4 regions of the Rhodoferax sp. GW822-FHT02D07 genome follow, and region 2 is predicted to be linked to each of the others. Evidence: predicted binding sites of a transcription regulator. Region 2 holds the regulator's gene; each other region holds the start of a gene.

Region 1 (7,895 bases), on a different contig from region 2:
ATTTTGTTGCTGCATGCAACCTAGGTGCGGGTGTCGTACTGATTTCAAGCACTATGACGCCTCGCTCATGGCCACACTCCATTAAGAAGCTGCGCCAGCCGGCTACCCGCCTGCACCAAGCGCTGTCGTAGTGTTGCCTCATATTGCTTGGCGTACTCGGCGCCCACAGTACGGGATGGGTAGAAGCCCTCCTCGGCCACGATGCGGCAGGACTCTTCTGCAGCTTGCTTCGCACTCCAGCTTTGACTAATTCCCTTGGCACTTTGTAGCAACGAGTCATCCCACCGCACATCTTTGCTTTCAAAGTAACGGATCATTCCTGTATCCCAGAAAGCATGCAGGTTGCTGCCGCGCATGAAGGCCTGCAACTGATAGGAGTTGCCTCCACGGTCGTCTCCCCAGCCGGCATGCAATGGCTGGTGCACATCACCTACCAAGTGCACAAGGTACTTCAGGGCACTGAGTTGCTCCTGGGCATCCCTTGAAGTGCGCAGCAATTCCGCTTGCCGCTCAATTGCGGACACGACGCAGCGCCCAGCCGAATCACTGAGCTGATGGACAAAATCATGCTAGAAAATATACTGTACAAAAGAACAGTATACAGGCGGTACTGTGAAAACGGCTGAACTCAGCCCGTCGGGCAAGTGAGCTGATCTGGCCCTACCTTGCTATTTTTTAAAGCAGGTGGAATTTAGAATTGATAAGCATGGCGACACTGAATGCCATCAGGCGTTGGGTACTACGGGCGGAAATGTCCAACCACTTACATCACCAGCCGCCACCATCCCACTTGAATTCGGATTTCGGGTTGAGTGTGAGACGCGCGCCTTTTAGATCCCCCTTCCCGACCGCCAGAAGGCTGCGAGGATCACGGCGTCCGGCTTTGACCTCTTCTGCATCCTTGCGCAGACGCGCTTTGAGCATAGGCAACCCGCCCTCGTCCCGAATGTCACCGCCTGATGTGTACCAAGCTTGTCGGTTGGCCAAGGCATCGTCCAGGGCATGGTGGCGACGTAGTCCGCTGGCAAACGCCGCTTCACGCGCCGCCTCAAATGCATCGAATGCGTACAGGTAATCCGTCGTCAGCAGCAATGAATCGCGGGCAAGGTTTTGCGGCCAACGCTGCTTCAAAAGGGTTTCAATCCAGAGCCAGTCAGATTGCAATGAGTCTGTTGCCAGCATCATGGGCACACGCAATCCCTTGATCCACGCTGCGAGGTGCTTCTTTAGTGTGACCATGGAGAGGCGGGATGCACCGCCTTCAAGGTGAGGAATGACTTCTCTTTGGGTGAATTCACTCGCGTCGGAGGGTTTCCATGTATCGGACGGTTCGGCGTAGAACTTGTGTTCACCCGATTCGTCCACCAAGCCGATGGACATAAGCTTGGCGTCCGGGGTTAATCCGGTGAATTCAGTGTCAACAAAGAGGCGGTCCATTTATTGAATCCTCCTGATGGGTTCCATGAAGACCTTCCAGGCCCTGTAACCGGCCATCAGTCCTCGCGCATCAGCCAGCGCATGGTGCGGGGGCCAGTCATTTGAATACACAGCATTGAGCGCTTTTTCAAATACAGGATGGGTGATGATGTGACTGGCGAGATGCAATTTATCACCCACATTGGGTGGAGCTTGCCGATGGGATGCACCCAACCAGGCGTCTTCCAATAGCAGCCAATCACCCTCAAAATCAAAAATGAGCGTGGCGGGCTCAGGCAGGCAGTCAAACCAGGTGCGCAGTCGTTCCGTCAATTCTGGTTGTGTGCACGCGGCTCCGGGTACACGCCCCAGCAGCGGCAAAACCTCCTGGCACACAAAGTCGCTGCAATCCTCACGCCGGTAGTCGGCGCGCTCTGCATAAAACTCGCATCCATCTTCTGCCACCAAAGCAAGGCTGATAAGGCCATGCTTCGCAAAGTCCGTGAACTCGGTGTCAAGGAAGACCAGCATTTTTAGATTTTGGCTTACGGCGCCTGCCCTATATGGGAATCTGTTATTGAAGTCGTCCGTCAGGACGGTTCCTTCTTCAGATTTCCGATAAAGGGGAAGTCCAACGATCCATCATCATGGCCTTTCAGGATGAGTGTTCCTTCTGGACGGATTATTTTGACGTCCTTGCCGTCAACCTCATAAGGCCACTCAACAGCACCCAGATAGACCGCTTTGCCATTGGGTTTCAGGGTCAAGACAACTCCTTTCATGCCAGGCGCGTCGCTGCGATAGGCGCCGGCTAGATCACCTTTGCCGCAGGCGGTCAGGGTAAGTGCAAATATTAGTGTCGATGCTGCAAAGATTCTCATGAGTCCTTCCTTGGGGTTGCGTTTAGATGGTCGCCACATGGCACCGTAGCTGCTGCGTTAATTGTGCCTGCATTTTGTTATCTATAGACACGTGTCTTTAGACTACATAAAACAGATAGTGCAGACGATGCGACCCAGCCGCAATGCACTTCTTCTACAGGCCTTGGGCACTACCCTCAAGGAGCGACGGGGCGAACTTAAGCTCACGCAGGAAGACGTGGCAGGCGCTGCGGAAATTGACCGCCCGTTTATTACGTTGATTGAGTCGGCCGCGAAGCAGCCGACCATTAGTGTGTTGTGGCGACTAGCGATGGCTGTGGAACTGACACCTGCAGAATTCATCGCCCGGGTGGATCAGCGATATCAGGACATCCGTGCGGTAGCCGTTTCGCCTGGTAAGGGTGCCCGCACAAAGAGCAATTGATCACCGCGCGATGAACGCCAGTTGTTGGCGTTTTAGTGGGTAGGCCTGTCTTCTTCTATACCCAGGCGTCGCTGTTTGAAAGTCGTGAGTGTGTTTAGGTCGCTTAGACAAGAGCCAGGTGAACGGCCGGATGCCGGTTCGTGTAAATCGAAATCTTCGACGTCATGGGTGGCAATCCCTTTGCCGCATTTCAGATTTGCCACTTGTGTCAACAACTGGTTGGTCTATGACGAAAGTCTTACGGTCAACGTGATAGCTATAAAAGCACTCAGATTTGAATAAGATTTTCTGGTCACTAGCATTGACTGCCTCAATCTTCAGTACGTATTTGGGCTCGGATATGTAAGCTGCAGGGTGGGTGTTCACCGCGCCAGGGTGTGCTTCTAGCTTGAGCACGTGTCGATAAGCGCTTTTTCCGGCATCCGATTTACTCAAGCCAATAATTTGTGACCTGTACTCGCACGGATAGAACAGTGGACGCTCACTTGTTCCATTGATGCAACCAAGATTTGTGCTCGCCTGCAAAAAATACTGAAGATTGCTCTTACTAGTATTGAGAACTTCTAATTCAAATGAGGTTTGCCCTTCGGTTATTTCCAATACGGGCAAAGCACCTGGTTGAACCAGAACGGTCGGCTCGTAATCCACATTGCGTTGGGACCAAGAAAAAAAGAGTGAAACAGCGCTCATTGCAAGTGCCATCAGTGAGATCAGTGTTGTAACTACATTAAAAGCGCGCGTATTCATGGGGCAAATAGTGTCTTGATTTGGAAGGCGACCTGCACGCTAGCAGCTCAGCGCCAGTCCCGGCATTTACTTCGTTTCCCGAATCAACGTGTTTGTCCAACCGGCGCCTGCGGTTTACACGGTGACAATAAATTTGATGCGTTGGTAGGTATAGGACAAGAAGTTTGGACGGTCTGCACAACATAGACCCAAATTTGTTGTCTAAGCTATTGATCACGCAGGAGGTGTTGAGACAGTAACTTTAGATGCCTACATCCAACCAAAGCGGCCGCGGTGGCTGTATGGTGCGGCGAGCACGTAGGCCTGTGGCCCCAGCGCTCCATGGCAAAGCGCCCGCACAAACTGCCGATCGCTGCGCTTTGCAGGGCTTCGTCGGTGTCCATGTCGGGCAGCAGCCCGGCGAAGCGCTGGGCCAGCATGGATTTGCCGGAGCCCGGAGGGCCTACCAATAGTAGCGAATGCGCGCCCGCCGCGGCAATTTCCAGGGCCCGCTTGGCGCCGGCCTGGCCCTTGACGTCGGCCATGTCGGGTCCGCGCAGGGTCAAGCCGATGGGGGCACCCTGTACGCGCACCCAGCCGTCCGGGTCCTCCGGCGCGGCGGGGGCATCGTCTGCCGGAGGCGGTGCAAAGTGGCGAACCACGTCCAGCAGGTGGCGGGCGCGCACCACATGGGAGTCCGGCACCAGGGCTGCTTCTTCGGCGCTGTCGGGCGGAAGCACCAAACGGGTGCTGACCTGGGCGGTGCGCAAGGCCAGCGCCATAGCCAGGGCGCCGCGCACCGGCCGCAGCGCGCCGGACAGGGACAGCTCGCCCGCAAACTCGTACTGGGCCAGTGCGGCGCCATCGATCTGCCCGCTGGCCGCCAGAATGCCCAGGGCGATGGGCAGGTCCAGCCTGCCCGAGTCCTTGGGGAGGTCTGCAGGGGCGAGGTTCACAGTGATCCGCTTGTTGTGGGGGAACTCCAGTCCGCTGTTCTGGATGGCGCAGCGCACGCGTTCACGGGCCTCTTTGACCTCCACGTCCGCCAACCCCACCAGCCCGAAACTGGGCAGGCCGTTGGCCAAGTGCACTTCTACCGTGACCTGCACCGCTTCCAGCCCCAGCAGGGCGCGCCCCTGCACCAAAGACAAGCTCATGACCCTTGCTCCCAAAACGGTGCGCTGCATCGCAGTGCATGCGCAGTAATTGCACTAATGTTGTGCATGCTGTATTTATATACAGTTATGTTACTCCAGTGCGCGTCTTTTGGCGAGTTGTCCCTGCGATTTGCAGGTTGTTTCACTTGGCACGCCTTCTGCTTTATCGAGTTATCTCCAGACCCATGGAGAGGCAGACCAGCCAGACCCGGTGTCTGTTTCAACTGTTATCAAGCTGAGGTGAAAACATGAAACTCGTAACGGCCATCATCAAACCGTTCAAGCTCGATGAGGTGCGAGAAGCCTTGTCTGGCATTGGTGTGCAGGGCATTACCGTGACCGAAGTCAAGGGCTTCGGCCGTCAGAAGGGCCACACAGAGCTGTACCGCGGTGCAGAGTACGTGGTGGACTTCCTGCCCAAGGTGAAGATTGAAGCGGCGATTGACGACGCTTTGGTGGACCGCGTGATCGAAGCCATCGAAGGTGCAGCCCGCACCGGCAAGATCGGCGACGGCAAGATTTTTGTCTACAACTTGGAACAGGTTGTGCGCATTCGTACCGGCGAAACCGGCAAAGAAGCGCTGTAACCAGAAAGAGAGCTCAAACATGAAAAAACTGCTTGCCTCCCTGGCCTTGGGCCTGAGCCTGCTGGGCGCGGGAACCCTTGCCTTGGCACAGGACGCTAAACCGGCCGAAGCCCCCGCTGCTGCCGCGCCTGCCGCTGCCGCTCCCGCTGCTGAGGCGGCTGCTGCCCCCGCGGCCGCTGCTGCTGCCGCACCGGCTGCTGCGCCCGCCGCCGCACCTGCTCCCGTTCCCAACAAGGGCGACACCGCATGGATGACCACGGCCACGGCCCTGGTGATTTTCATGACCCTGCCTGGCCTGGCCCTGTTCTACGGCGGCCTGGTGCGCAGCAAGAACATGCTGTCCGTGCTGATGCAAGTCTTCGTGGTCAGCGCCCTGATCTACGTGCTGTGGGCCATCTATGGCTACACCCTGGCATTCGGCGGTGACGGCACCTTCATCGGTACGCTGGACAAGCTCTTCCTCAAGGGCATCACGCCTGATTCCGTGGCTGCCACCTTCAGCAAGGGTGTTGTGATTCCCGAACTGACCTTCGTGGCATTCCAGGCAACGTTCGCGGCCATCACCTGCGCCCTGATCGTGGGTGCTTTCGCCGAGCGCATCAAGTTCTCCGCCGTGCTGGCTTTCAGCGTGCTGTGGTTCACCTTCAGCTACCTGCCCATGGCCCACATGGTTTGGTACTGGGCCGGTCCTGACGCGATCTCCGACGCGGCTTCCCTGGAAAAAGTGGTTGCTGCTGCCGGTTACCTGTGGGGCAAGGGCGCGCTGGACTTCGCTGGCGGCACCGTGGTGCACATCAACGCCGCTGTGGCCGGCCTGGTCGGCGCCTACGTGGTGGGCAAGCGTATCGGTTATGGCAAGGAGTCCATGGCTCCCCACAGCCTTACCCTGACCATGGTGGGTGCCGCCATGCTGTGGTTTGGCTGGTTCGGCTTCAATGCCGGCTCCAACCTGGAAGCCAACGGCCTGACCGCCCTGGCCTTTGTGAACACCCTGCTGGCGACTGCTGCTGCAACCCTGGCCTGGATCACCGGCGAAGCCCTGACCCGTGGCAAGGCCTCCATGCTGGGTGCTGCGTCTGGCGCCGTGGCTGGTCTGGTGGCCATTACCCCCGCTTGCGGTTTCGTGGGCCCCATGGGCGCCATCATCATCGGCCTGATCGGCGGCTTCCTCTGCCTGTGGGGCGTCAACGGCCTCAAGCGTCTGCTGGGTGCTGACGACACGCTGGACGTGTTCGGCGTGCACGGCGTGGGCGGTATCGTCGGCGCGTTGCTGACTGGCGTGTTCGCAGCGCCTTCCCTGGGTGGCACTGGCGTGTACGACTACGTTACCAACGCTGTGGGTGCTGAGTACTCCATCGGCAGCCAGGTCTGGATCCAGGCCCAAGGCGTGCTGGTCACCATCGTGCTGTCCGGTGTGGTCTCCTTCATCGCCTTCAAGCTGGTCGACCTCGTGATCGGTCTGCGCGTCAGCGAAGAAGAAGAACGCGAAGGTCTGGACATCTCCAGCCATGGCGAAACCGCTTACAACCGTTAATCCGGTTACGACCTAGTTTCAATTCTTCTTGAAACATCGGCCCGGCAGGACTTAGCTCCCGCCGGGCCTTTTTTTGCCGGTGCGCGGTGCACAATCCCGGCATGACTTCCCTCCTCACCCTGCGCCACGGCGAATTGCGCTGTGACATCCAACCCGCATTGGGCGGCAGCCTGGCCGGCCTCTGGTTGGGCGCCGAGCCGGTACTGCGCCCTTCGGTCAACACCCCGGCCCCCATGCCCGCACGCCAGTCTGCCAGCTACCCGCTGGTGCCGTTTTCCAACCGCATTGGCGAGGCCCGGCTGCAATGGCAGGGCACCGGCCACCCCCTCATCAAGAACAACGAACCCGAGCCGCACGCTATCCACGGCGTGGGCTGGGAGCGACCCTGGAGCGTGCTGGAATCGTCCGACACATTTGCGCTGCTGTCGTTCGAACACCGTGCCGATGCCTCCTGGCCGTTTGACTTCGACGCTTCGCAGGCCTTCAAGCTGGAGGCGGGCGCCCTGGAGATGACGATCTCCATCACCAACCAGTCGCAGGTCGCCGCTCCGGTCGGCCTGGGCTGGCACCCGTACTTCAACAAGCGCCCGGACACGCGTGTGCAGTTCCGCACCCAGAATCGCTGGGAAATGGGCACCGACAAACTGCCCACCCACCGCGCGCCCCACAGCGGCCTGGACCAGGCCACGGCGGACCTGACGGTGGACCACTGCTTTGATGGCTGGGATGGCCTGCTCACGCTGGAGGACAGTGTGCTGCTCGTGCGCGTGCGCTCGGCCTTGAGCCGCGTGGTTGTTTTCACCACGCCGCAGCGCGACAACATTGCCGTGGAACCCGTGAGCCATGTGAACAACGCACTCAACCTCATGGCCCAGACCGACGCCAAGGCCGATGATCTGGGTGTGGTGGTGCTCGCCCCCGGCCAGAGCTTCTCTTGTGAAATGCGTATCGAAGTGGAGCGTGCAGCATGAACTGGCAGCCTCTGAGCCAAGACACCTTCGAACTTGGCGAATCCCCCTTCTGGCACCCGCAGGAGCAGCAGCTCTACTGGGTCGACATCCCCGGCAAGGCGCTGTTGCGCGCCAATGTCTATATGGGTACCGTGCAGCGCTGGGACATGCCGACCGAGCCCGGCTGCATCGCACCGGCCGCGTCGGGTGGGCTGGTCAT
Region 2 (7,895 bases):
GAGACGCTGACCAAGAGCACCCAGCTGCGCGCCAAGGGCTTCAAGCCGGGTGACGACTGCTGGCCCACGGACCCGGAAGATCCGGCGTCCAAGGCCTTCTACAACGGTGACTACATCGCCGACATTGCCGAAGCCTTCAAGGCCAAGGCTACCGTCAAGGCCGACGACCGCGAGTTCACCGCCAGCGGCGATGTGGACGATGTCGAGTCCATCCGCCAGTTCGCCGTGGCATACCTGCGCAACGAGCAGGACAAGGACCTGCAGGCCTTCAACCTCAAGTTCGACCAGTACTACCTGGAGTCCAGCCTCTACACCAGCGGCCGCGTGGACGCCACGGTGAACAAGCTGGTGGCCAATGGCAAGACCTATGAGCAAGACGGCGCGCTGTGGCTCAAGAGCACCGACTATGGCGACGACAAGGACCGCGTGATGCGCAAGAAGGACGGTGGCTACACCTACTTTGTGCCCGACGTGGCCTATCACATCGCGAAGTGGGAACGTGGCTTCACCAAGGTGGTCAACATCCAGGGCACGGACCACCACGGCACCATCGCCCGTGTGCGCGCCGGCTTGCAGGCCGCCGATGTGGGCATTCCCCAGGGCTACCCCGACTACGTGCTCCACACCATGGTGCGCGTGGTGCGCGGCGGTGAAGAGGTCAAGATCAGCAAGCGCGCAGGCAGCTATGTGACCTTGCGCGACCTGATCGAGTGGACGAGCAAGGACGCCGTGCGTTTCTTCCTGCTGAGCCGCAAGCCGGATACCGAGTACACCTTCGATGTGGATTTGGCCGTAGCCAAGAACAACGACAACCCGGTCTACTACGTGCAGTACGCACATGCGCGCATCTGCTCGGTGCTGGCCGGTTGGGGCGGCGATGTGGCGAGCCTCAAGAGTGTGGACCTGTCCGCGCTGGACAGCCCGCAGGCCCAGGCCCTGATGCTGCTGCTGGCCAAGTACCCCGAGATGCTGAGTGCGGCCGCCGAGGGCGAAGCCCCGCACGATGTGACTTTCTACCTGCGCGAGCTCGCGGCCAGCTATCACAGCTACTACGACGCCGAGCGCATCCTGGTGGACGATGAGGCCGTCAAGCTGGCCCGCCTGGCGCTCGTGGCTGCCACGGCCCGCGTGTTGCACAATGGCCTGGCTGTGCTGGGCGTCAGTGCTCCGCAGAAGATGTAAGCGGCCCCACCGGGTCAACAGAGTCAACCGAGAGATAGACGCATGAAGTACGAGCGTGGCGGAACCATCGTAGGGTTCATCGTGGGTGTGGTGGTCGGCCTGGGCGCCGCCCTGGCGGTAGCGGTGTACGTCACCAAGGTGCCGGTGCCCTTCATGAACAAGAGCCAGAGCCGCAGCGCCGACCAGGACGCCGCCGAAGCCCAGAAAAACAAGAACTGGGACCCCAACGCCATGCTTTATGGCAAGAACCCGGCGCCCGCCGTGCCTCCGGCGACTACGCCGGCCTCTGCCGCATCGGCTCCCAAGGGCAAGCCAGATGCGAAGGCTGATGCCAAGGCAGAAGCAAAACCGGACGCAAAAGCCGATCCCAAGGCAGCCAAGGCCGAGGCCAAGGGCGAGCTCAAGCCCGCCGTGTCGGCTGACCCGCTGGGTGATCTGGCCAAGGCCAAGACCGGTGCTGCAAACGAGGCCGACGTCTTTGTCTACTTTGTGCAGGTGGGGGCCTTCCAGAAGGCCGAAGACGCAGAGGCCCACCGTGCCAAGTTGTCCCTGAGTGGTATAGAAACCAAGATTTCCGAGCGCGAGCAGTCTGGCCGCCCGGTGTTCCGCGTGCGTGTGGGCCCCTTCGAGAAGAAGGACGAGGCCGACAAGGCCAAGGAGAAACTGGACAAGTCCGGCCTGGAAACCGCGCTGGTGCGCGTGCAGCGCTAAGCGGCCGTACCAGGAACTTTCCTGCAGGGCGCTTCTCCCACCCATTCCGTAACCAGTCCCCTTACCGAAGAGATGCACATGAAACGACGCGAATTCGCCCAGCTGGGCACCGGCGCAGCCCTGGCTTCCACTACCCTGTGGGGCGCCACAGCCCAGGCCCAGGCGGCCAAGCCCAAGGCTGGCACGGACTACCTGGTGGTCGATCCGCGTGCGCCTGTGGAGGCTGGTGCCGGCAAGATTGAGGTGGTGGAGTTCTTCTGGTACAGCTGCCCGCACTGCAACGCCTTCGAACCCACGCTGCAAGCCTGGATTCCCAAGCTGCCCAAGGACGTGGCCTTCCGCCGCGTGCCAGTGGCTTTTCAGGACAGCTTTGCGCCCCAGCAGCGCCTCTATTTCACGCTGGAAGCCATGGGTCTGGTCGAGAAGCTGCATGGCAAGGTGTTTGCCGCCATCCACCAGGAGAAGAAAAACCTCAGCACTGGCGAAGCTATCCTGGAATGGATTGGCCAGCAGGGCGTGGACAAGGCCAAGTTCGTAGAGCAGTACAACTCCTTCACCGTGGTGACCAAGGTCACCAAGTCCGTGCAGCTGCAGAACGCCTACAAGGTGGAAGGTGTGCCCGCGCTGGGCATTGCCGGCCGCTATTACACCGACGGCTCCCTGGCTGGCAATATGCCTCGCGCATTGCAGGTGGTGGAGTCGCTGGTGGCGGACGTTCGCGCCGGACGCTGAGCCGGACTTTTGCGGTGGCGAGGCCGCCGCGCTGTGGGGAACGGCTCTAGAATGGTTTGGCACTTGTTCCAAACTTTGGGGAGACCGTTTCCATGGCGCACCAGAAATACCGGCTTGTTACCCGCAGCGATTTCGATGGACTGGTGTGTGCCGTCCTGCTCAACGAGCTGAACCTGATCGACGACATCAAGTTCGTCCACCCCAAGGACATGCAGGACGGCAAGGTGGAGGTGTCCGACCGAGATATCACCACCAACCTGCCGTACGTGCCCGGCGTGCATCTGGCCTTTGACCACCACGAGTCAGAAACCGTGCGCAACACGGGCGAGCGCCCCAACCACATCATCCTGCCCGATGCCGATTCGGCCGCACGTGTGGTGTTTGACCACTACGGCGGCGCCAGCCGCTTCCCGGCGCGCTTCCACGACATGATGGAGGCCGTGGACAAAGGGGATTCCGCCCGTTTCAGCCACGACGAAATCATGAACCCCACGGGCTGGGTGTTGCTCAACTACCTGATGGACTCGCGCACCGGCCTGGGCCGCTTTCGCGAATTCCGCGTCAGCAACTACCAGCTGATGATGGATCTCATCCAGTACTGCCGCAACCACGGCATCGACGAAATCCTGAAGCTGCCTGATGTGGTGGAACGGGTGGATCTGTACTTTGAGCATGCAGAAAAAGCCAAGGAGCAGCTGCTGCGCTGCTCCACCGTGCACGGCAACCTGCTGGTACTGGATCTGCGCAACGAGGACACCATCTTTGCGGTCAACCGCTTCATGGTCTATGCACTATTCCCCCAAACCAATATTTCCATCCACGTGCTCTGGGGCCTGCAAAAGCAGAACACCGTGTTTGCTACCGGCAAGTCCATCACCAACCGCTCCTCCAAGACCAATATTGGTGAGCTGATGCTGCAGTACGGCGGCGGCGGCCATGCCAATGCGGGTACCTGCCAGGTGGAGAACGACCGTGCGGCGGAGGTGCTGCAGGCGTTGACAAGCAAAATTAACGCCGACGGCTGAGCTCGCCAAGGCATGAAACGTGCCAGCGCTCGGTACAATGGCCGAAGCGCTTTTCAGCAAGTTTCGTGCCTTTATGAAAAAAACCACTCTGTCGCTGTTTCTGGGGCTGGCATTCGCCGGTGTGGCGGGCCACGCCTTGGCCGAGAAGGCCGACCGCAACAAACCCATGAATGTGGAGGCCGATGCCCTGCGTTACGACGACCTCAAGCAGGTCAGCGTGTTCACCGGCAATGTGGTCCTGACCAAAGGCAGCATCATCATCCGTGGTGCCCAGCTGGAGGTGCGCCAGGACCCGGACGGGTACCAGTACGGTCTGGTGACCGGCTCGACAGCAACGCCGGCCTTTTTCCGCCAGAAACGTGACGGGGTCGATGAATACATCGAAGGCGACGGAGAAACCATTGAATACGATGGCCGGGCCGATACCGTGCGCTTCCTCAAGAAGGCTCAACTGCGCCGCCTGCGCGGTGCCCTGCTGGCCGACGAGGTCAGTGGCGCCAGCATCCTCTACGAAAACCTGAGCGACAAATTCACCGTGGACGGCACGCCCCGCAGCGCGAGCGCTCCGGCCGGCCGGGTGCGCGCCATGCTGACACCCAAACCGGAGGCCCAGACCCCCGCTGCCCCCCAGACATCACCCACCCTGCGCGCCACGCCGCAACTTGAGAAGGCCGCCCAGTGAGCGCGCCCGCCCAGGAAGCCCCGGACACCAGCACCGGGCGGCTGGAAGCCCGGCATTTGCAGAAGTCCTACGGCAAGCGCCAGGTGGTCAAGGACGTGTCCCTGGCCGTGCGCACCGGCGAGGTGGTGGGCCTGCTGGGCCCCAATGGGGCGGGCAAGACCACCTCGTTCTACATGATCGTGGGCCTGCTGCGCGCCAGCGCGGGTGACATCACCATCGATGGTCAGTCCATCGAGCACATGCCCATCCACCGCCGTGCGCGCCTGGGGCTGGGCTACCTGCCCCAGGAGGCGTCCATATTCCGCAAACTGAATGTGGAAGACAACGTGCGCGCCGTGCTGGAGTTGCAGCGGGATGCCGGCGGCAACCCGCTTAGTTCTGCCGAAATTGAAAAGCGCCTGACCGCCTTGCTGCAGGAGCTGCGCGTGGAGCATCTGCGCGAGTCACCCTCCCTGGCGCTGTCGGGCGGGGAGCGTCGCCGTGTGGAGATTGCGCGCGCACTGGCCACCAACCCGCGCTTCATCCTGTTGGACGAACCCTTTGCCGGTATTGACCCGATCGCGGTGATCGAGATCCAGCGCATCATCAACTTCCTGAAGGGCCGTGGCATTGGGGTGCTCATCACCGACCACAACGTGCGCGAGACCCTGGGCATTTGCGACCACGCCTACATCATCAGCGACGGCCATGTGCTGGCGCAGGGCACCCCCTCCGAGATCGTGAACAACGCCGATGTGCGCCGCGTCTATCTCGGCGAACACTTCAAGATGTGATGAAGCAAGGGCTGTCATTACGCGTCTCCCAACACCTGGCGCTCACGCCCCAGTTGCAGCAGTCCATCCGTCTGCTGCAGCTCTCCACGCTGGAGCTGAGCCAGGAGGTGGAGCAGATGCTGGACGAAAACCCGTTTCTGGAGCTGACCGAGGACCGGGCCGAGCGTGAAGACTTTGGGTTGAACGCTGCGGACGCTGTGGTGAGCGAGGGCGATCGCCTGTCCGAAGCCGGTGACGCCGAATATGCTCCTAATTCTGTAGCTGACTATGCAACATCCACAGGGGCTGGCACCTCCAATGATGAAGATGCCACGCCACTGAGCAGCAGCGAGGAGCCCAACTGGGAGGGCGACGGCACCACCGAAATGACGCCTGACGACGGCGAATGGGGCGTGGATGCCAAAGCCAAGGCCAACAACCTGGGCGATGACGAAGAGAAGGACGCCACCGAGCTGGCGCGTTCCTCTGAATCGCTGCAGGTCTTTCTGCACCGCCAGGCCCTGAGCCTGCGCTTGAATGCCACCGATGCAGCGGCGCTGCGCTTCCTGATCGAGTCGCTCAATGAAGACGGCTACCTGGAGGACCCGCTGGAAGACTTGGCGCGTAGTCTGAGCCCTGGAGATGAAGAGCAGCTGCAGGATCTGGTGCACCACTTCACCGTGGCGCTGGGCCTGTTGCACAGCCTGGAGCCCGTCGGCGTGGGCGCGCGCGACCTGGGCGAATGCCTGCGCCTGCAGCTGCAAGCTCTGCTGACCCTGGCCGAAGACGATGGTGAGCACGACCGGCTGGAAGTGTTGCAGGTGGCGCTGGCCATCTGCCGCCAGCCCATGGACCTGCTGGCGCGGCGCGACATCAAGCGCCTGGTGCAGATGGGCGTGGGCAGCGATGCGTTTGTGCGTGAGGCGATTGCGCTGATTGCGCGGCTTGAGCCCAAGCCCGGCCGCCGCTTTGTGGATGTGGAACGCAACATCATCGTGCCCGATGTGCTGGTGGTGTCCATTGGCAAGGCCGGCGGCATTCCGAAGTTCCGTGTTCAGCTCAATCCCGACGTGATGCCGCGCCTCAAGGTGCACGATATCTACGCCAATGTGCTGCGCAACCACCGCGGCGGCAAGGATGCCGGCGGCCATGCCGCGCTGCAGCAGCGCCTGCAGGAGGCGCGCTGGTTCATCAAGAACATCCAGCAGCGCTTTGACACCATCCTGCGCGTGAGCACGGCCATTGTGGAGCGACAAAAGAACTTTTTCACCCACGGCGAACTCGCCATGCGCCCGCTGGTGCTGCGCGAGATTGCCGACGAGCTGGGCTTGCACGAGTCCACCATTAGCCGCGTGACCACGGCCAAGTACATGGCCACGCCGTTTGGCACCTTTGAGCTCAAGTACTTCTTTGGCTCCGGCCTGGGCACCGAGAGCGGGGGCAACGCCTCCAGCACCGCGGTGCGTGCGCTCATCAAGCAGTTCATCGCCTCAGAGAGCAGCAAAAAGCCCTTGAGCGATAACCAGATTTCCGACATGCTCAAGGAGCAAGGCATCGAGTGCGCGCGGCGCACCGTGGCCAAATACCGCGAGGGCCTGAAAATCGCCCCCGCCTCACTCCGCAAAGCGCTATGAACCAATTGACCCTTTTTCTCCCCTGCGCCGCCGGCGTGGAGGAGTACCTGGCGCCGGAGATTTTGCAGATCACCGGCCTGCCCCCCGGTTGCGTGACCAAGCAGCGCGGTGGCGTGGCCGTGCGCACCTCGTTTGCGCACGCCATGTTGCTCAACCTGTACAGCCGCCTGGCCCAGCGCGTGCTGGTGCTGGTGTCGTACACCGAGTATCGCAGTGAGCAGGACCTGTACCGCGCCGGCATGCAGGTGCCGTGGGAGCAGTGGTTCACGCCCAAAGAGAGCATCAAGATCGAGGTGACCGCGCAGCACAGCCCGCTGACCTCGCTGAACTTTGCTGCGCTCAAGGTGAAAGACGCCGTCTGCGACCGCTTCCGCGAAGTGGCCAATGGCGTGCGCCCTGACGTGAATACCCAGTGGCCCGATGTACGCATTTACGCCCACCTGACCACCGACGCCTGCTCGCTGTACATCGACACCTCGGGCGAGCCGCTGTTCAAGCGCGGTTGGCGCGAGGACAAGGGCGACGCGCCGCTGAAAGAGACATTGGCCGCGGCCATGATTGCCGCCAGCGGCTGGGCCTCGGGCGACGACGACCTGATGCCGCTGTATGACCCCTGCTGCGGCAGCGGCACCGTGGCCATTGAAGCCGCGCAGATTGCCTGCAACATCGCGGCCGGCTCGCTGCGCCGCTTTGCGTTCGAGAAATACCGGCCCTTCCGTTCGCAGGAGTGGGCGGACATGAAGGCCGAGGCCGCGGCCAACGTGGTCAAGCCCGAGCCGGGCCAGACCGCGCTGATCTACGGCAGCGATGTGTCCCACCGCATGGTGGACTTTGCCCAGCGCAATGCGCAGCGCGCCGGTGTGGCCGATGTGATTGAGTTCCGCGGCGGCGACGCGCTACAGCGCATGCCCCCGATTGAGGGCGGCGGCGTGATGGTGCTGAACCCGCCCTATGGCGAACGCATCGGCATCGGCGGTGTGGCCGGTGAAGGAGAGGGCGCCCGCTTTGGCGCGCGCGAACTCGCGCAGACGGACGAGGGCGTGGACTTCTTCAACCAGCTGGCCAGCCACTGGAAGAAGAACTACAGCGGCTGGACCGCCTGGGTGCTGACGCCCGACCTCAAGCTGCCCGGCAAGATGCGCCTCAAGGAATCGCGCCGCGTGCCCATGTGGAACGG
Region 3 (7,895 bases), on a different contig from region 2:
AAGCGTTGCGCAACTGCATCCAACGTCTGCAAATCTTTCTTCGGCATGTTGCGGCTCAACACCACACGCTCAGCCCAAATCCAGGCTCGCAACTGCGTCAAGACCATCAGATCCGGTGGCTCACCAAGTTTCGCGCCGGAAACACCAATGCGCGCCTTCTCAAATCTCAATGCGTAATAACTTTCTTCGCTTCGTAAATAGTCCACGATCGTCACGATCAAAGCCAATCCCGCAATAACCCATAGCACCACCAATGTCCACGGTTTGGTTTGCACCAATCCTTTGTTATCTAAGCAATTATTAACCGCGCCAATTAAGATTCCAGTTGGCAGCAAAAAGAAAGCGTGATGCAACGGGAATTCAAGCATGGCGTGCATCCCAATTGTCATAATGGCCATTAGGCAAATTAATCCTTGGGGGTTAGTTATTTTGCGCAAAGCATTTTTGAACCAACCGATCACAACCCCGATCAAGACAATTCCAAGCGGCAGCCCCATCCAAAGCAATATATCGAGAAACAGGTTATGAGCCTGACCAAATATTACGCCCAAGGAGGAAAATTGCGTTGAAACATTTACCTGCGCCGTTGCAATCTCGCTCAAGCCATATCCAAACCAAGGGTGATCCAATATAGCTACAGCAAAGATTTTCCAAGCCTTCAGACGCAAATCTGTTGCTTGAATTGGCCTCGCATAGGCCGCCCCACCATCCATAAAGAGTAATTGATGGAGTTCATTCAACCATCTTGGCAGCATTAAATACGCGACATAGAGGCATATGACAACTATCGCGACATTGGATGATCTCCATCGAGATCGCCACCACCATATTAAAACGACTAAAACAGTTAGTGAAAGCATGCCTGTGCGAGATTGCGTAAAAGTCAATCCAACGACCAGACAGACCGCCAATGCGATGGCCACCCACCCGCGTATTAATTGATCTTGATAAAAGAGCAGAGCACCCAAAAGGCCCCATAAAAATAGTGATGCCAGTAGGTTTGGTTGTCCAAGGTTCGCATACAACCGATTGCCAACCAATCCCATTGAAACTAGATCGGTAACTTCCTTGCCATATAAGTCAAACCATGTGTAAAGCTGAAGACCAAAGGAAGCAAGCGATGCAATTACAAATGCTCCAAACAAAACATGAAGCAATTGTCCCGAGACCATCGCCTCCCAACGCTGACCCAGTTGCATTGCAAGCAGAAAACCCAACAGATAAGTCGAAGATATCCACGCCTGCCCAAAAAAAAATATTTGACCCGCAACCCACTGTATCCATGGCAACAATACGGTAGCGAATGACACTATGCCGAGCATGTTCCATTGCACCAAGTTACGTGCACGATACAGGATCGCGGCCATCCCTATCCACAGGCTCACGGCTACCCAAGCATCGGTGTGAAATGTTGTCCACGGCAAATAATGATTTGGAATGAGCCAACCCAATGACAATAAAACTGCCCAACAAACCAACGATAGCGTTGGTAGAACAATCGGGTCTGACTTCATATATGATTTACCAGAATAACAAAAGGGCCCCGCAGGGCCCTTCATTTAAAATCGGTAAGTTATTTGCAGCTTGCTGGACGATACTTTGCGTCGATAGTCCCAGCACAAGTCCAAGTAACCTGTCCATTGCTAGACAAGGCACCAGTCAAAACAATCGTAGAGTTGCTAATCTTGGCATCACCCTTGGCAGTCGCAGTCACTGTAGCGGTGGAAGCGTCTGTTTGAGCATAAACAACGCTTGATACATAAGTAGAGTTTTGAGACTGAATTGTGAAGCTACCCGTCAAAGGCATAGAGCCATTAACTTGAGCCACTTCAGCAACGGCAGTACGGCCCGACGACGCAGCGAGCATAACTTCAGAAACGCGAGCACGCACAGTGTAGTCTTGGTATGCAGGCAGAGCCACGGCAGCCAAGATACCGATGATAGCAACCACGATCATCAGTTCGATGAGGGTAAAACCCTTTTGAATAGAACGCTTCATAAAACCTCCAGAAAATAAGAGGGTTCAAATACAGCAGGCTTCGTGCCAGCTAGAAACAGAGCTGCAAAGCTTGAACATAGCCCTTTTTGTACGGCTGACACACCCAGAAAAGCGTCAAACGAACATTTTTGTCACTTAATACAAACCTGTCTGACCATCTTGAGGTCGGTCAGCCCCATCATCACCTTCTCCATCCCATCCATCTTGAGGGTGCGCATGCCACCTTCTACTGCGGCTGAGAACAGTTCGGCAACGCGAGCACGCTCCTGGATCAGCTTCTTGACGCCATCATCGGCAACCATAAGTTCATGCAGACCGACTCGACCCTTGTAGCCAGAGCCATTGCATTTGTCGCAGCCCACGGCCTTGTAGAGTTTGAGCTGACCGCCGTCGCCGTAGGTTTTCTGCCATTGGGCGACCATTTTCTGAGACTCACCGGCGTAGTCGGCCTTCCACGCCTGGGAGTGACGCAATTCTTCTGCGTACTCAGCGGCAAATAGTCGCAACTCTTCGGCGTCTGGGGTATAGGATTGCTTGCAATCGCAGAGCTTCTTGGCGAGACGCTGGGCGAGGATGCCCAGCAGGGCGTCCGCGAAGTTGAAAGGATCCATGCCCATGTCAAGCAACCGCGTAATGGACTCAGGCGCGGAGTTGGTATGTAGGGTGGAGAACACCATGTGGCCGGTCAGCGAGGCCTCAACGCCCATAGACACGGTTTCCTTATCGCGCGATTCACCCACCATGATGATGTCGGGGTCTGCACGCAGAAAAGCCCGCATGACCAGTGCGAAGTCAATCCCGGCCTTTTTGTTGATCTGAACTTGCCGCAATCCCTTCTGGGTAATTTCCACCGGGTCCTCGGCAGTCCAGATCTTGGTGTCCGGCGTATTAAGGAATTTGAGGATCGAGTGCAGCGTGGTGGTCTTACCGGAGCCGGTGGGGCCGCAGACATAGAAGAGACCATAGGGTTTGCTGACCGTGGACTCCAACCGCGCCTTGTTGTGCGGCGTCAGACCCAGCTTTTCCAGCGGTATGGGTTCGCCAGCGGCCAAAATCCGCATGACTACATCTTCCACCCCGCCCGCTGAGGGGATGGTGGCGACGCGCAATTCGATATCGAGCGGCCCGTACTTCTTGAACTTGATTTTTCCGTCCTGCGGCTTGCGGCGCTCGGAGATGTCAAGGTCACACATGATCTTAAGGCGCGTGACCATGGCCTGGCGGAAGTGCGCCGGGACTTCCACATAGGGCACCAGGCTGCCGTCAATGCGAAAGCGGATGCCGGTCTTGAGCTTACCGGGCATGGGCTCGATGTGAATGTCGGAGACCTTCTGGTTATAGGCGTCGATGATGACCTTGTTAACAAACTTGACGAGTTCGTTGTCCGCCGCAGCGGACTCAAGAGACTCGTCGTTGGTGCCGTCGTCTATGGGAGCACCATCCATATCGGCCAGCAGTTGGTCGATGGTGCTTCCATCGGCCGTGGCGCCAAACAGCTGCGTCGCGGTTTCCTTGAATTCGGCCTGGGTGGTGACACGGTAGGAAAACTTGTTAGCACGCGGGAACACCTGCGGAACCACGCGTGACCCACGGACCGCCTCCGGATCCAGGCACATGATGACCAGCCCTTCGGGGGACTCTTCCAGCGGAATCCAGCCCTGCTCTGCGATGAACTCTTTCTTGAGCGCGCCATGCAGCATCTCGGAGCGTATGCGGCCCGCGTTGAAAGGCTCGTAGGCCACGCCAAAAAACTTACCCAAAGCAGCTCCGATCAAGGCGGCGCTGATGCCAAAGGATGACGTCAATGCCGACTCGATGGAATGCCCTTCGGCACGCGCCTCTTCAATGCAGGTACGCAGCTCCTGCTCCGTCAACAAACCATCCGCCACCAGGCTGTCAAACTTGCTGGCCTTCTTCACGCTTGCAGCAACGTCGGTTTTCTTAAGGCGTTGCCGGATCGCCGTGGCCAGCGTCTTGCACAGCTCAGTCACGCCATCGACTTCGAGGTCGCCAAACGGTTCGTCGTTCTTATTGTTGATGACCTGCAAGACGCCATGCAGGATGTTGCCATCCAGGATGGGCGCAACCAGCATTTGCTTGGTGCGGTAGCCCGAACGTTTGTCCACCTCCTTAAGGAAGGAGAGCGAGGGATGAATACGCTTTAGTGCCTCCTCGTCATATACATCGGGCAGATTCAGCGGCGCCTTGCTGTAGGCGGCATAACCGGCCAGGCTTTGCGGGGAGATCGGTAGTTTGAGGTCACGGCTGCTGTTGAGACCAGTTTTGATCTTTGAAACAATCGAGCCTTGGTCTTCGCTAACCGCGTACAAGGTCAGACGGTCCGCATTGAGCAACTTGCAGATTTCTTGGCTGGTCTCCAGCATGATCTGCTCGAGGTTTTCGGTCTCGTGGATGCGCGCTGTGACCTGATGCAGCTGCCGGTAAAACAAAGCCTCAAAGGTCATGCCACGCTTGCGCGAGGGCAGTTTCTGCGATTCAAAGAAAGCCTGTTCCGCGCCAACTGGCGGAATGACGGTACTCATATCTCGAACTCCTGTCCCGCGCGCAGCCAGCGTATGTCATGGGTGACGTCCGGGCCGAAGGGCTGCGTTTGGTCGAAGCGTTGTATCTCGGCCATGATGAGTTCGGTTTCGGCGGGCTTGGTATGGGTGATAAAAATGGGGAAACGCACACCCTTGGGAATACAGTCGAGCTCTTCCGAGAGGGACTGCGGCGAAAGATGCAAGCTTTTGCGCGCCAATTCCTTTTCCCGGTTGCTAAAGGCCGTCTCGATTACGAGCATGGATACGCGCATCTGATTGATGCGCCGCCACAGCGCCGGATTGCGCTCGGTGTCGCCGGTGAACACCCAGTTGCCGCCACCCGCATGCACTGCATACCCGGCTGCGGGCACCGTGTGCGTGGCAGGAAGCACTTCAATGGTCTTGCCTGCCAGTTGCACCTGCTGCCCCAGCGTCACCTCGATAAAGCGGACGAAGGGGGAATGCAGACTGGGGATGCGCGAGAAGTCGGGCCAGATAACGTCGTTGAAGATATGCGCCTTGAGCGCGGCAATCGTGCCGTGCAGCGCATAGATGTCCAGTGGGCGGCTGCGCTGCGAGGCCACGGCATCCACCATCAGGGGCAGGGCCGCCACATGGTCCAAATGCGAGTGGGTCAGAAAGACGGAGTCGATCCGAGCCATTTCCTGAAGGGTAAGGTCGCCCACGCCTGTACCGGCGTCAATCAGCACCTCTCCATCGATCAGAAAGGAGGTGGTCCGGCAATCGCGGGCGATTGCGCCGGAACACCCCAGGACTCGGACTTTCACGTGTGGCCTTATTTGGTCTCGAAATTGGTGGCGCCGTCCCATTCAGGATCGAAGGGGAGCAAGCGCATGGAGGCTACTCTTTCAGAATACAGCTGGTAAAGGTATTTTTTGGCATTCATGCGCATTAAATTGAGCAGGAACACATCCGCCTGGTCCCAGTTCTGCGCCCGATAGACGCGCAGGAAGGCGGCCCAAGTCTTGACCTCCTCTGCCACTTCGCTGCTGATGCGCCCGGCCGGCGCCATGGGCCAATGGATGGAGACGGCCTGCTCCTTGCCCTTGACGCGCACCTTGTCGAGCTCCTGCCAGGCGAAATCCGGCGCCAGCTTGCGCGTAGTCTCGCTGACCACGATATCTATGCCATAGACCTTGGACAGCCCCTCCAGGCGCGAGCCCAGGTTCACGGCGTCACCGATCACGGTGTAGCTGCGCCGAATGTTGGAACCCATGTCGCCTACGCACATAGTGCCGGTGTTCAGGCCGATGCCGATGCCGATTTCCGGTAGCCCCTGGGCGCGGTGCTCGGCGTTGATCTCGCGCACGGCGTTGGCCATTTCCATGGCCGATTTCACGGCCAGATGCGCGTGATCCGAGGTCTCCACGGGCGCACCCCAGAAAGCCATCACGCAGTCACCCATATACTTGTCGATGGTCCCTCGGTTGGCCCGAATTAGGGTGGTCAGACGGCTGAACACACCGGTCAGCAGCGCCTGCAGTTGGGTCGGTTCCATCTGTTCCGACATCTTGGTGAAGCCCCGCATATCGCAGAACATGACGGTCAGCTCCCGGTTGGTCGCCTGCATGTTGTAGCTATCGGGGTCTTTGAGCATTTCATCGACCAATTCGGGCGGCACGTAAGTGCCGAACAGATTGGCCAACTCGCGCTTAGAGCGGCTTTCAACGAAATAGCCATAGCTCATGTTCAGGCCAAAGGCTGCAACCACCATGGCCAGCACCGAGGCCAGCGGCAGCACCAGACCATAGCCCAGATAGAGCCAGAGGTTCATGCCCAGCAAGACGGCCAGCGCCAGCACACTGAGCAGCACCGCGCGCGGCGCAGACAACAGGGGTAAACCAAACGCCAGCACCAGACCGGCCAGCAGCACGATCACCACCTCATAGCCCACCGCATAGTCTGGCCGCACCAGCATATTGCCGTCCAACAATGCCGAGATGATGTTGGCGTGCGTCTCCACCCCGGGATAGGTCTCGCCCACGGGCGTCACGCGCAAGTCCAGCAGGCCTGGCGCTGTAGTGCCCAGCAGCACCACTTTGCCTTTCAGACTTCCTGCAGGCAGCTTCTTTTTCACGATATCGGAGGCCGAGATATAACGGAAGGAACCGCCATTGACTCCGCCCTTGCCGCGGTAAGGCACCAGGGTAGCGACGCGCTCGTCCACCGGAATCGCCAGCGCCTTGTCGCCCTGTTTGAGCAGGACCCGATCCATGCCCTGGTAGTTCTTGGCCAGAAAACGCTCGTTGGAGAAGCCTGGCGCCACGCTGGGCATGCCAGCAATCACACGGAACATGGAGAGTGCAATAGATTCGTAGTACTCCCCCTTGTACTCCGCCAGCAGTGGCAGCGAGCGCACCACGCCGTCGCCGTCGGTGATGGAGTTGAAGAAGCCGGCCATGGGAGCAGCCTTGGCCAACTGCTCGATGTTGGAGCCATAGCCGGTCCAGGAAGTGGCACGTATCTGCCGACCCTGCAGGGCCTCTGGACGCAGCACGGGCGCAGGGAGCACGCCGTTGGAGCGGCCATCCTTGTCACTGCTGAGGTAATAGCCCATGACCACGGGGCGGTTCGCCAGTGCGGCAGCAAAGATCGCATCGAAATCCAGTTCAGGCTGCAGCTGCTTAAGGCGTTCGGAAAAGGCCGGGTAGTCCTTGAGCTCGTTGCGAGCAAGCTGGCCCAACCGGGTCAGGCCTGAGCTCTCATCGGCCTCGGCAAACACCACGTCAAAGCCCAGGATCGCGATCTGCTGGTCCTGAAACAGGGTATTGACCAAATCAGCCAGCTTGTTGCGCCCCCAAGGCCAGCGGCCAAGATCGGCCAAGCTTTTTTCGTCAATGTCGATGATGACGACGCGGTCATCCATGGTCTTGGGCATAGTTGCCTGCAGACGCGCGTCATAAATGATGTCATCGAGGCGCTGCAGCACGCCGATACGCACAACGCCCACCGCATGCAGCAGTGCAAGCACCACCGGTATCAGCGTGACCGCAATACGACGCCAGTGTTTAACAATGGATTTCATGGACGCCCCGCTTCTCGCGGCAGTGGAGGATGACAGTCAGGACTGCCGGAACAGACGCTCAGGTCTGCACAAACTGCATCTGCGTTCCAGCAAGCTCCACCAGATCTCCGTTCTTCAGAGAGATAGGTTCCGAACCGATGGGTGATCCATTCAGCGTCGGGTTGCCGGCGCCTTCGACGTGGTGCACCACATAGCCATGCTGGCGGCGCGTGATGGCTGCCACGGCCACACCGGGCTTGCCAATCGTGGTCACTACCTTGGTCAGGGGTACTTCACGGCCCGAAGCGGCGCCCGACAACACCTTGAT
Region 4 (7,895 bases), on a different contig from region 2:
GCAGTGCCCCGTGCCAACACGCCGGTCTTGCTGTCCGTGCACTGGCACGGCTTTGCGAAGCGCGACCTAACTCGCGATCCGCCCTCCACCCTGCCGCAGGACACGCTAACGAGCATTCCGGGCACAGCCATGCAGCTCAGCGAGCCCTGGTCCCGCATGGCGAACCTGGATGACGCCATGCTGGGTGCGGCATGGCAGCTCGGGGCCTGGGATCTGGTGCGGGAAGAACGACGTGGCTGCAACACGGCGGGTGCCACCGAGCGGGAAGCCCTGGAGTGTCGACAAGCCTTTGCAGACCACCCGTTCGGCGAAGAGACCGACGACTTCATGCTGACCGAGGCACCCGACCGGGAAGAGCTGATGCACTTGGGCGCGCGGGTGGGTTATATCCGCTGGTTGTTCAGGCCGGTCAAAAATGGCTTGTGGAAGGACGCTGGTGCGGACGACACCCTGCAGTCTGATGGGAGCCGCCAGCCGCCCTGTCCGGTTGCGGCCCGCCCGGCGGTGGGCGTGCGGCAATCCCTGACCCGTTACCACCTGGGGCATAGCAGCCGAATCGTGCTTCTGTAAGCCAAACGCAGGTCGGCAAAAAAAGGGCTTGAAAAAAATTCCCGAATCCCTATTTCAAAAATCGCTGATTCATTGAGTCAGTCTGCTCCGCCCCCCAAGGCGGGGCGAACTTACCCTTAATCTGATTTTGAACAGGAGATTTCGTCATGGAAATTCGTCCCCTTTACGACCGGATTATCGTTAAGCGGATCGATCAACAGCGTCAGACCGCCTCCGGCATCGTCATCCCCGATTCGGCCACGGAAAAGCCCGAGCAGGGCGACGTGATAGCCGTGGGCACCGGGCGCCTCTTGCACGACGGCACCATCCGCCCCCTGCAGGTAGCCAAGGGCGACCGGGTGCTCTTTGGCAAGTACGCCGGACAGACGGTGAAAGTCGACGACCAGGAGTTGCTGGTCCTCAAGGAAGAGGATGTGCTGGGCATCATCGAAACCACTGCAACGGTACCTCTCAAAAAGGTCGCCTGAACACGCATTTCACAGATACACAAGGAGATTGAAAAATGGCAGCAAAAGAAGTCAAGTTTCATGACGGTGCCCGCAGCCGCATTCTTAAGGGTGTGAACACCCTGGCCGACGCCGTCAAGGTCACGCTGGGCCCCAAAGGCCGCAATGTGGTGATCGAAAAGAGCTTCGGATCACCGGTGATCACCAAGGACGGCGTGAGCGTGGCCAAAGAGATCGAGCTCAAGGACAAGTTCGAGAACATGGGCGCCCAGATGGTCAAACAAGTCGCATCCAAGACTGCCGATGTGGCGGGTGATGGCACCACGACGGCAACTGTGCTGGCCCAGGCCATCGTGAAGGAGGGCATGAAGTATGTGACGGCCGGCATGAATCCGATGGACCTCAAGCGCGGCATCGACAAGGCGACCGAAGCCGTGGTGGCCGAGCTGAAAGTCTTGTCCAAACCCTGCAGCACCAACAAGGAAATTGCCCAGGTGGCAGCCCTGTCCGCCAACTCGGACAGCGCGATCGGCGACATCATTGCCAAAGCCATGGAAAAGGTGGGCAAGGAAGGCGTGATCACCGTGGAAGACGGCAAGAGCCTGGACAACGAGCTGGACGTGGTCGAGGGCATGCAGTTCGACCGCGGCTTCATCAGCCCCTATTTTGTCAACAACCCCGACAAGCAAACCTGCGTGCTGGACGAGCCGCTGGTCCTGTTGCATGACAAGAAGATCTCCAACATCCGCGACCTGCTACCGGTCTTGGAAGAAGTGGCCAAGGCTGGCCGCCCCTTGCTGATCATCGCAGAAGACCTGGAAGGCGAAGCCCTGGCGACCCTAGTGGTCAACAGCATGCGCGGCATCCTCAAGGTGGCCGCGGTCAAGGCACCCGGCTTTGGCGACCGCCGCAAGGCCATGCTGGAAGACATCGCCATCCTCACCGGCGGCACCGTCATTGCCGAGGAAGTGGGCAAGCAACTGGACAAGACCACGCTGGCCGATTTGGGCCGCGCCAAGCGGGTGGAAATCCACAAGGACACCACCACCATCATCGATGGCGCGGGCGACCAAACCGCCATCAAGGCCCGCGTCTCCACCCTGCGTGCCGGAATTGAGAACAGCACCTCCGACTACGACAAGGAAAAGTTGCAGGAGCGCATTGCCAAACTCGCTGGCGGGGTGGCGGTCATCAAGATCGGTGCAGCCACTGAAGTGGAAATGAAGGAGAAGAAAGACCGTGTGGACGATGCACTGCACGCCACGCGCGCAGCGGTCGAGGAAGGCATCGTTCCCGGCGGCGGCGTAGCCCTGCTGCGGGCACGTGCAGCCATCAAAGGCCTCAAGGGCGCCAATGAGGACCAGGACGCCGGCATCAAGATCGTGCTGCGCGCGATTGAGGAGCCGCTACGTGCCATCGCATTCAATGCCGGCGACGAAGCGTCGGTGGTGATCGACAAGGTCCTGGCTGGCAAAGGCGCCTGGGGCTACAACGCGGGCACTTCGCAGTACGGCGACCTGATCGAGATGGGCGTTATCGACCCTACCAAGGTCACCCGCACGGCGCTGCAGAACGCGGCATCGGTGGCCGGCTTGATCCTGACCACGGACGCCAGCGTGGCCGAAGCGCCCAAGGAGGAGAAGCCGGTGGCTCCCGCCACGGCTGATATGGACTACTGAGCCCAGGTAGCAGAAGGCCCCGGAGCAGCCGCCGGGGCCTTTTGTGGAGTCATGCACCATGCCCCCAAACCCTCGTACATCGATATCTCACGCATTACGTTCTTCATTTGGACCGGCTCAAAGCACACCAGGCACTTGTGGTATGGCCGAGGCCGACATGGCGCGGCTGACCGACTGGTTCGCCGGCAATCTGGCTTTGAGCCGTTCGGAGGCACACGCTTTGCTGGAACAAGCCGTCGAATCAGGTCGCCTGCCCCGGCATCGACAAGAGTTCGTCGCCGCCATCAAGGCTTTGGCCACAGGGCCTGGCAATTGGCCCCATATGGGGTACCGGCTCCTGCCCGAGCACTAAGAAGTCGCATTCCTGGCTGGCCACGGCGCTCTGATTTTCATAGCTGCTGTCGCACATTTAACAAGCGCCAGGTGCCGATTGGGCTTAAATATCCCCATGGGCAATCTCTATCTGGTGCGGCACGGGCAGGCTTCTTTCGGGGCTGCGGATTACGACAAGCTCAGCGAACTCGGCCACCGGCAGAGTGTGCGGCTGGGAGAGTACTTTGCGGGCAAGGGCTTGCAGTTTGAGGCCGTGATCACCGGCACGCTCAGGCGCCATGCGCAGACCTGGGCGGGTATTGCCCAAGGGGCCGGCCTCACCCACACGCCACTGGAATGGCCCGGGCTCAATGAATATGACAGCGAAGCCGTCATCAGGGCGATCCACCCCGCGCCACTGGCCAAGCCGGACACGCCCGAGATGTACCGCCACCACTTCCGGCTGCTGCGTGACGGGCTCACGCAATGGATGAACGGCGTGATCAGCCCGCAAGGCATGTCCAGCTACGATGATTTTGTGCACGGTGTGACCAGCGCGCTGGACCATGTACGCAAGGCGCACACGGGCAATGTACTGATCGTCAGCAGCGGCGGGCCCATTTCCACCGCAGTGGGCCACATCCTGGGCACCACGCCCGAGACGACCATCGAGCTGAACCTGCGTATCCGTAACAGCTCACTGACCGAACTGGCCTACACGCCCAAGCGCCACATGCTGGTGACCTACAACACCCTGCCGCACTTGGATGACGCCCAGCACGCCGACTGGGTGACCTACTCCTGAGCTTTCCGGCAACCGCGTCGGCTTTGTAACAAGGCGTGACGTGATTGGCACGGCTCGTGCTTTGCCCCCTCTGTTGGACCGCACAGAGGAAAACGATGCACCGATTCGGAACGAAGTGGGTTGCGCCTTTCTTGGGCGCCTGTGTTTTGACCTGGAGTCTGGCCGGCATGGCACAGACGGCACCCAGCCCGGATGCCGGCGCATCGGCGCCTGCAGCTGCTCCGGTGGCGGAGGTATCGGCCCCAGCCGCCGCGGCGCCACCCCCCGTCGCTGCGCCCGCACCAGAAGCGCCCGCAGCCCCTGCCCCGGTGACCAAACCCAGCGTGGTGGCCCAGGACACCATCAATGCGGCAGACACCGCCTGGATGATGACCAGTACCGCCCTGGTGCTGCTGATGACCCTGCCCGGCATTGCCCTGTTCTACGGCGGCATGGTGCGACGCAAGAGCGTGATCAACACCATGGCCAGTGTCGTGGCGATTGCCTCGCTGGTCAGCCTGCTGTGGTTCGCGGTGGGCTACTCGCTGGCCTTTACCCCCGGCCACACCTGGCTGGGTGGCACCGAGCGGCTCTGGTTCAGCGGCCTCAACTACATGAAGGAAGCCGGCATGGTCGCCGTCAGCCATGTGGCACCAAACATCCCGGAGTCGGTCTACGCCATGTTCCAGCTGACCTTCGCCATCATCACCTGCGCACTGATTGTGGGCGCGTTTGTGGAGCGCATGCGCTTCTCTGCGATGCTGTGGTTCATTGGCATGTGGTCGGTAGTCGTGTATGCGCCCATTGCCCACTGGGTGTGGGAGCCGGGCGGCTGGCTGGTGCAGCTGGGCGTGCTGGACTTTGCAGGCGGCTCGGTGGTGCACATCAATGCCGGCGTATCCGGTCTGGTCTGCGCCTACATGCTGGGCGCACGCAAGGGCTACGGCCGCGAACCCTTTGAGCCCTTCAACCTGGGCCTGACCATGGTGGGGGCGGGCATGCTGTGGGTGGGCTGGTTTGGCTTCAATGCCGGTTCGGCCGTGGCCTCTGACGGACGCGCGGGCCTGGCCATGGCGGTGACGCACATTGCCGCCTCGGCCGGTGCCATGGCCTGGATGCTGGGCGAATGGATCATGCGCGGCCGCCCCTCGCTGCTGGGCTTGTGCTCGGGGCTGGTGGCGGGCCTGGTGGCGATCACACCGGCCGCCGGTTTTGTGACGCCGGGTGCGGCAGTAATCTTTGGTGGCGTGGCCGGTCTGGCCTGCTACTGGGGCGCGACCGGGCTCAAGCGCATGCTCAATGCCGATGACTCGCTGGACGTGTTTGGCGTACACGGCATTGGCGGCATCGTGGGCTCGCTGATGACGGGCTACTTTGCAAGCAAAACCATCTCGGGCGTGAGCGGCAGCGTGGCCACCCAGGCCTTGGGCGTGTTGGTGGTGGTGGTGTACAGCGGTTTGGTGAGCTGGGGCCTGCTCTGGTTGACCAAGCTGATTGTGGGTCTGCGGGTGGACGAGAACTCTGAGCTCACCGGCCTGGATGTCTCGCAGCACCGGGAGCATCTGGGGACCTGATACGGCCCGGCTTAGGGCCTTTACAAGGAGTGTTGCATGTTGAACAGTGAAAAACTGGCGGTTGCCGCCCACCTGCATGTGCTGTTGCGCCGCAAGACCGGGCGCGTCACCGACACCGAGTGGATGGCCTGCAACACCGAATACGCCGCCGAGATCGTGCGCTTTGCACGCGCCGCCGCCGAAGAAGACGGCCACACCGATCTGGCCGAATGGGCAGCCAAGCTGGAGCTGGCCATGGTTCCCACGCCCGCGCAGCGCCCCACACGCGATCGCCTGTTTGGCGTCATCAGTGGCAATACCAAACCCGCCCCGCTGCCCGGCGCGTCCGACTCCCTGATCGGTGCCAGCGAGAGCGAAGCGCACCGCTACATCCGCGGCATCCGCTAGCAAAAGCCCTGATGGCGTCGGGGCGCTCAAGCCGCACAATGGGGCGGATGCGCCAGTTCAACCTCGTATCACGTATCCCCATACGCACCATCTCCTTGGCCTGCACGGTCGCCCTGGCTTGGCCCACGGCCTGGGCCAGCCCCCGGCTTCTATGCCAACTCACCTATGCCGGCAGCACCCAGACACTGGAAGCTGCGCCCGTGGCCAATCCTTATGGGGTGGAGTCCGTCGATGTGGGCGGGCGCTTTCGCTTTAAGGCAGTCATGGTGGGTAGCACGGCGCAGCCGGACTACATCAAGCTCTACGCCTATGTGGAGACACGGCGCCAGCCGGTGCTGGTGCAACAGGCCACCTACCTGCCGCCGTTTGCGGCTGGCCCTTCACTGACCGGCAAGCAGTTTGTCTACGCCGGTGCCGTGGAGCGGGAACTGCAATACGAATGCACCCTGCAGGGGGCAGCTCCATGAGGCGCACGCTACTACGCATAGGTCTTCCTGTCCTGCTCGCGCTGCAGGGGGCTCTGCCCGCCCTGGCCCAGCAAGCTCCGGTCACCTTGGTGTTCGCGGGTGACATCGTACTGGACGACGTGGCCGGCGCCATGATTGCGCGCGGGCAGGACCCCTTTGCCGCGTTTGCGCCCCTGTTCAAAACCGCCGACATTCGCCTCGGCAACCTGGAGTGCGTGGTCGCCACCACAGGCTCGGCTGGCGACAAGAACTACACCTTCCGCGCCCACCCGCGCGTGCTGCCGGTACTCAAGCGCCACTTTGACGCCATGGCCCTGGCCAACAACCATTCGGGTGACTATGGGCGCGAAGCCTTTGCGGAAATGCTGGGTCTGCTGCAGCACAGCGGGCTGGGCTACTTTGGTGGGGGCTACAACCTGCAGCAGGCGCATACGCCGCTGATCGTGGAACGCAAGGGCTTGCGCATTGCGCTCCTGGGCTACAACGAGTTCATGCCGCGCAGCTTCGAGGCCGATGCCGACGCCCCGGGCTCAGCCTGGAGCGAGGACGAACAGGTGGTGGCCGACATCCGCGCCGCACGCAGCGCGCACCGGGCGGATCTGGTCATCCCCGTGATGCACTGGGGCTGGGAGAACGAGCCCGTATCCAACGTGCGCCAGCGCAAGCTGGCACGCCTGATGGTAGATGCCGGGGCCGATGCCGTGATTGGCGGCCACCCACATGTGACGCAAGACATCGAGCACTACCGAGGCAAGCCGATTGTCTACAGCGTGGGTAATTTCGTGATGAAGGAAACCGACAACGCCAACCAGCGCGTGGGCTGGGTGCTGCGTCTGCGCCTGGATGCTACAGGCGTGCAGGCCTTTGACACACGGGTCGCCCGCATCGACATGGAAGGCATTCCCACACCCGACCACAACACCGCCAGCCCCTGCTGGCAACGCGGCGACGCCGCAGTGCAGCAGTGCCGTAACGCCGACTAGGACAAATCGCGTAGCGTGTCGGAAGGCAGGCGGTGGATTTCGGCCAGGGTCTGCGCCAGCGCGCGACCGGCGGCATCGAGCACGGCGCGGCCTTTCTCGGCGGTAGCGGCCGCAGCATTGCCCACAGCGCCAGCGGCGTTGTAGTCCTGCATCTGCCAGGCCAGCTTGGCGCTTTTGCCGTTGCCCAGAATGGGGAACTGGCGCGCCCGGTCTTCGGAGGTGGAGGCAAAGTTCTGTGCCTGCGCCATGTCCACCTGCTGGGGCGCGAGCGCCAGCATCATGGACGTCTCGATCTCGCCCGCGTGGATGCCAAAGCGGTGCTCGTGCGCGCTGAACAGCGCATTCACATCCTCACCCGCCGGACCGGTGAGCGGCAAACCAAACCAGTTGACGCTGTAGACCAAGAGCCCCAACCGCGCGCGCAGATCGCGTGCCACCACATCCATAAGACCCACCTGTCCGCCATGCGCATTGAGCAGCACCAGTTTTTTCACACCGCTGGCCGCCACGCACTCGCCCAGCTCGGTCCATAGCCGGATCACAGTCTCGGCCTTGAGCGTGAGCGTGCCGGGGAACTGCGTGTGCTCGGGGCTGAAACCCACCGCCTGGGTAGGCAAGAACAGGGCTGGCACCTCGGCCGGAATGTGCGCGAGGCTGGCAGCAACCACGCCATCGGCCAGCGCACTGTCCACA

What was found. Region 2 encodes sigma-54, which starts transcription at its own class of promoters, with help from an activator protein. Its sites were predicted from a motif close to TGGCANGNAANCTGCTTT; they were not measured.
Region 1: the regulator sigma-54 is predicted to act here: its motif matches at 4,752-4,769, upstream of glnK (P-II family nitrogen regulator).
Region 3: the regulator sigma-54 is predicted to act here: its motif matches at 2,030-2,047, upstream of AC1RNN_RS09375 (pilin).
Region 4: the regulator sigma-54 is predicted to act here: its motif matches at 3,858-3,875, upstream of AC1RNN_RS15515 (ammonium transporter).

The regions. Positions count from the first base shown of each region.
Region 1 covers NZ_JBXAOD010000005.1:69,810-77,704, reverse strand. The annotation lists partial or broken gene AC1RNN_RS12960 (S1/P1 nuclease) at 66-539, opposite strand; gene AC1RNN_RS12955 (3'-5' exoribonuclease domain-containing protein) at 769-1,437, opposite strand; gene AC1RNN_RS12950 (hypothetical protein) at 1,438-1,947, opposite strand; gene AC1RNN_RS12945 (hypothetical protein) at 2,007-2,297, opposite strand; gene AC1RNN_RS12940 (helix-turn-helix domain-containing protein) at 2,461-2,721, shown strand; gene AC1RNN_RS12935 (hypothetical protein) at 2,884-3,468, opposite strand; partial or broken gene AC1RNN_RS12930 (YifB family Mg chelatase-like AAA ATPase) at 3,723-4,604, opposite strand; gene glnK (P-II family nitrogen regulator) at 4,853-5,191, shown strand; gene AC1RNN_RS12920 (ammonium transporter) at 5,211-6,725, shown strand; gene AC1RNN_RS12915 (aldose 1-epimerase) at 6,827-7,696, shown strand; gene AC1RNN_RS12910 (SMP-30/gluconolactonase/LRE family protein) at 7,693-7,895, shown strand, end outside.
Region 2 covers NZ_JBXAOD010000008.1:152,372-160,266, forward strand. The annotation lists gene argS (arginine--tRNA ligase) at 1-1,182, shown strand, start outside; gene AC1RNN_RS17360 (SPOR domain-containing protein) at 1,225-1,893, shown strand; gene AC1RNN_RS17365 (thiol:disulfide interchange protein DsbA/DsbL) at 1,972-2,625, shown strand; gene AC1RNN_RS17370 (exopolyphosphatase) at 2,718-3,650, shown strand; gene lptA (lipopolysaccharide transport periplasmic protein LptA) at 3,724-4,332, shown strand; gene lptB (LPS export ABC transporter ATP-binding protein) at 4,329-5,105, shown strand; gene rpoN (RNA polymerase factor sigma-54) at 5,105-6,718, shown strand; gene AC1RNN_RS17390 (THUMP domain-containing class I SAM-dependent RNA methyltransferase) at 6,715-7,895, shown strand, end outside.
Region 3 covers NZ_JBXAOD010000003.1:261,316-269,210, forward strand. The annotation lists gene AC1RNN_RS09370 (PglL family O-oligosaccharyltransferase) at 1-1,514, opposite strand, end outside; gene AC1RNN_RS09375 (pilin) at 1,574-1,999, opposite strand; gene AC1RNN_RS09380 (GspE/PulE family protein) at 2,131-4,542, opposite strand; gene AC1RNN_RS09385 (3',5'-cyclic-nucleotide phosphodiesterase) at 4,539-5,330, opposite strand; gene AC1RNN_RS09390 (CHASE2 domain-containing protein) at 5,339-7,588, opposite strand; gene AC1RNN_RS09395 (FHA domain-containing protein) at 7,647-7,895, opposite strand, start outside.
Region 4 covers NZ_JBXAOD010000007.1:33,732-41,626, reverse strand. The annotation lists gene AC1RNN_RS15540 (diguanylate cyclase) at 1-570, shown strand, start outside; gene AC1RNN_RS15535 (co-chaperone GroES) at 717-1,037, shown strand; gene groL (chaperonin GroEL) at 1,073-2,695, shown strand; gene AC1RNN_RS15525 (hypothetical protein) at 2,838-3,047, shown strand; gene AC1RNN_RS15520 (histidine phosphatase family protein) at 3,144-3,812, shown strand; gene AC1RNN_RS15515 (ammonium transporter) at 3,980-5,365, shown strand; gene AC1RNN_RS15510 (hypothetical protein) at 5,402-5,752, shown strand; gene AC1RNN_RS15505 (hypothetical protein) at 5,800-6,219, shown strand; gene AC1RNN_RS15500 (CapA family protein) at 6,216-7,202, shown strand; gene AC1RNN_RS15495 (creatininase family protein) at 7,199-7,895, opposite strand, start outside.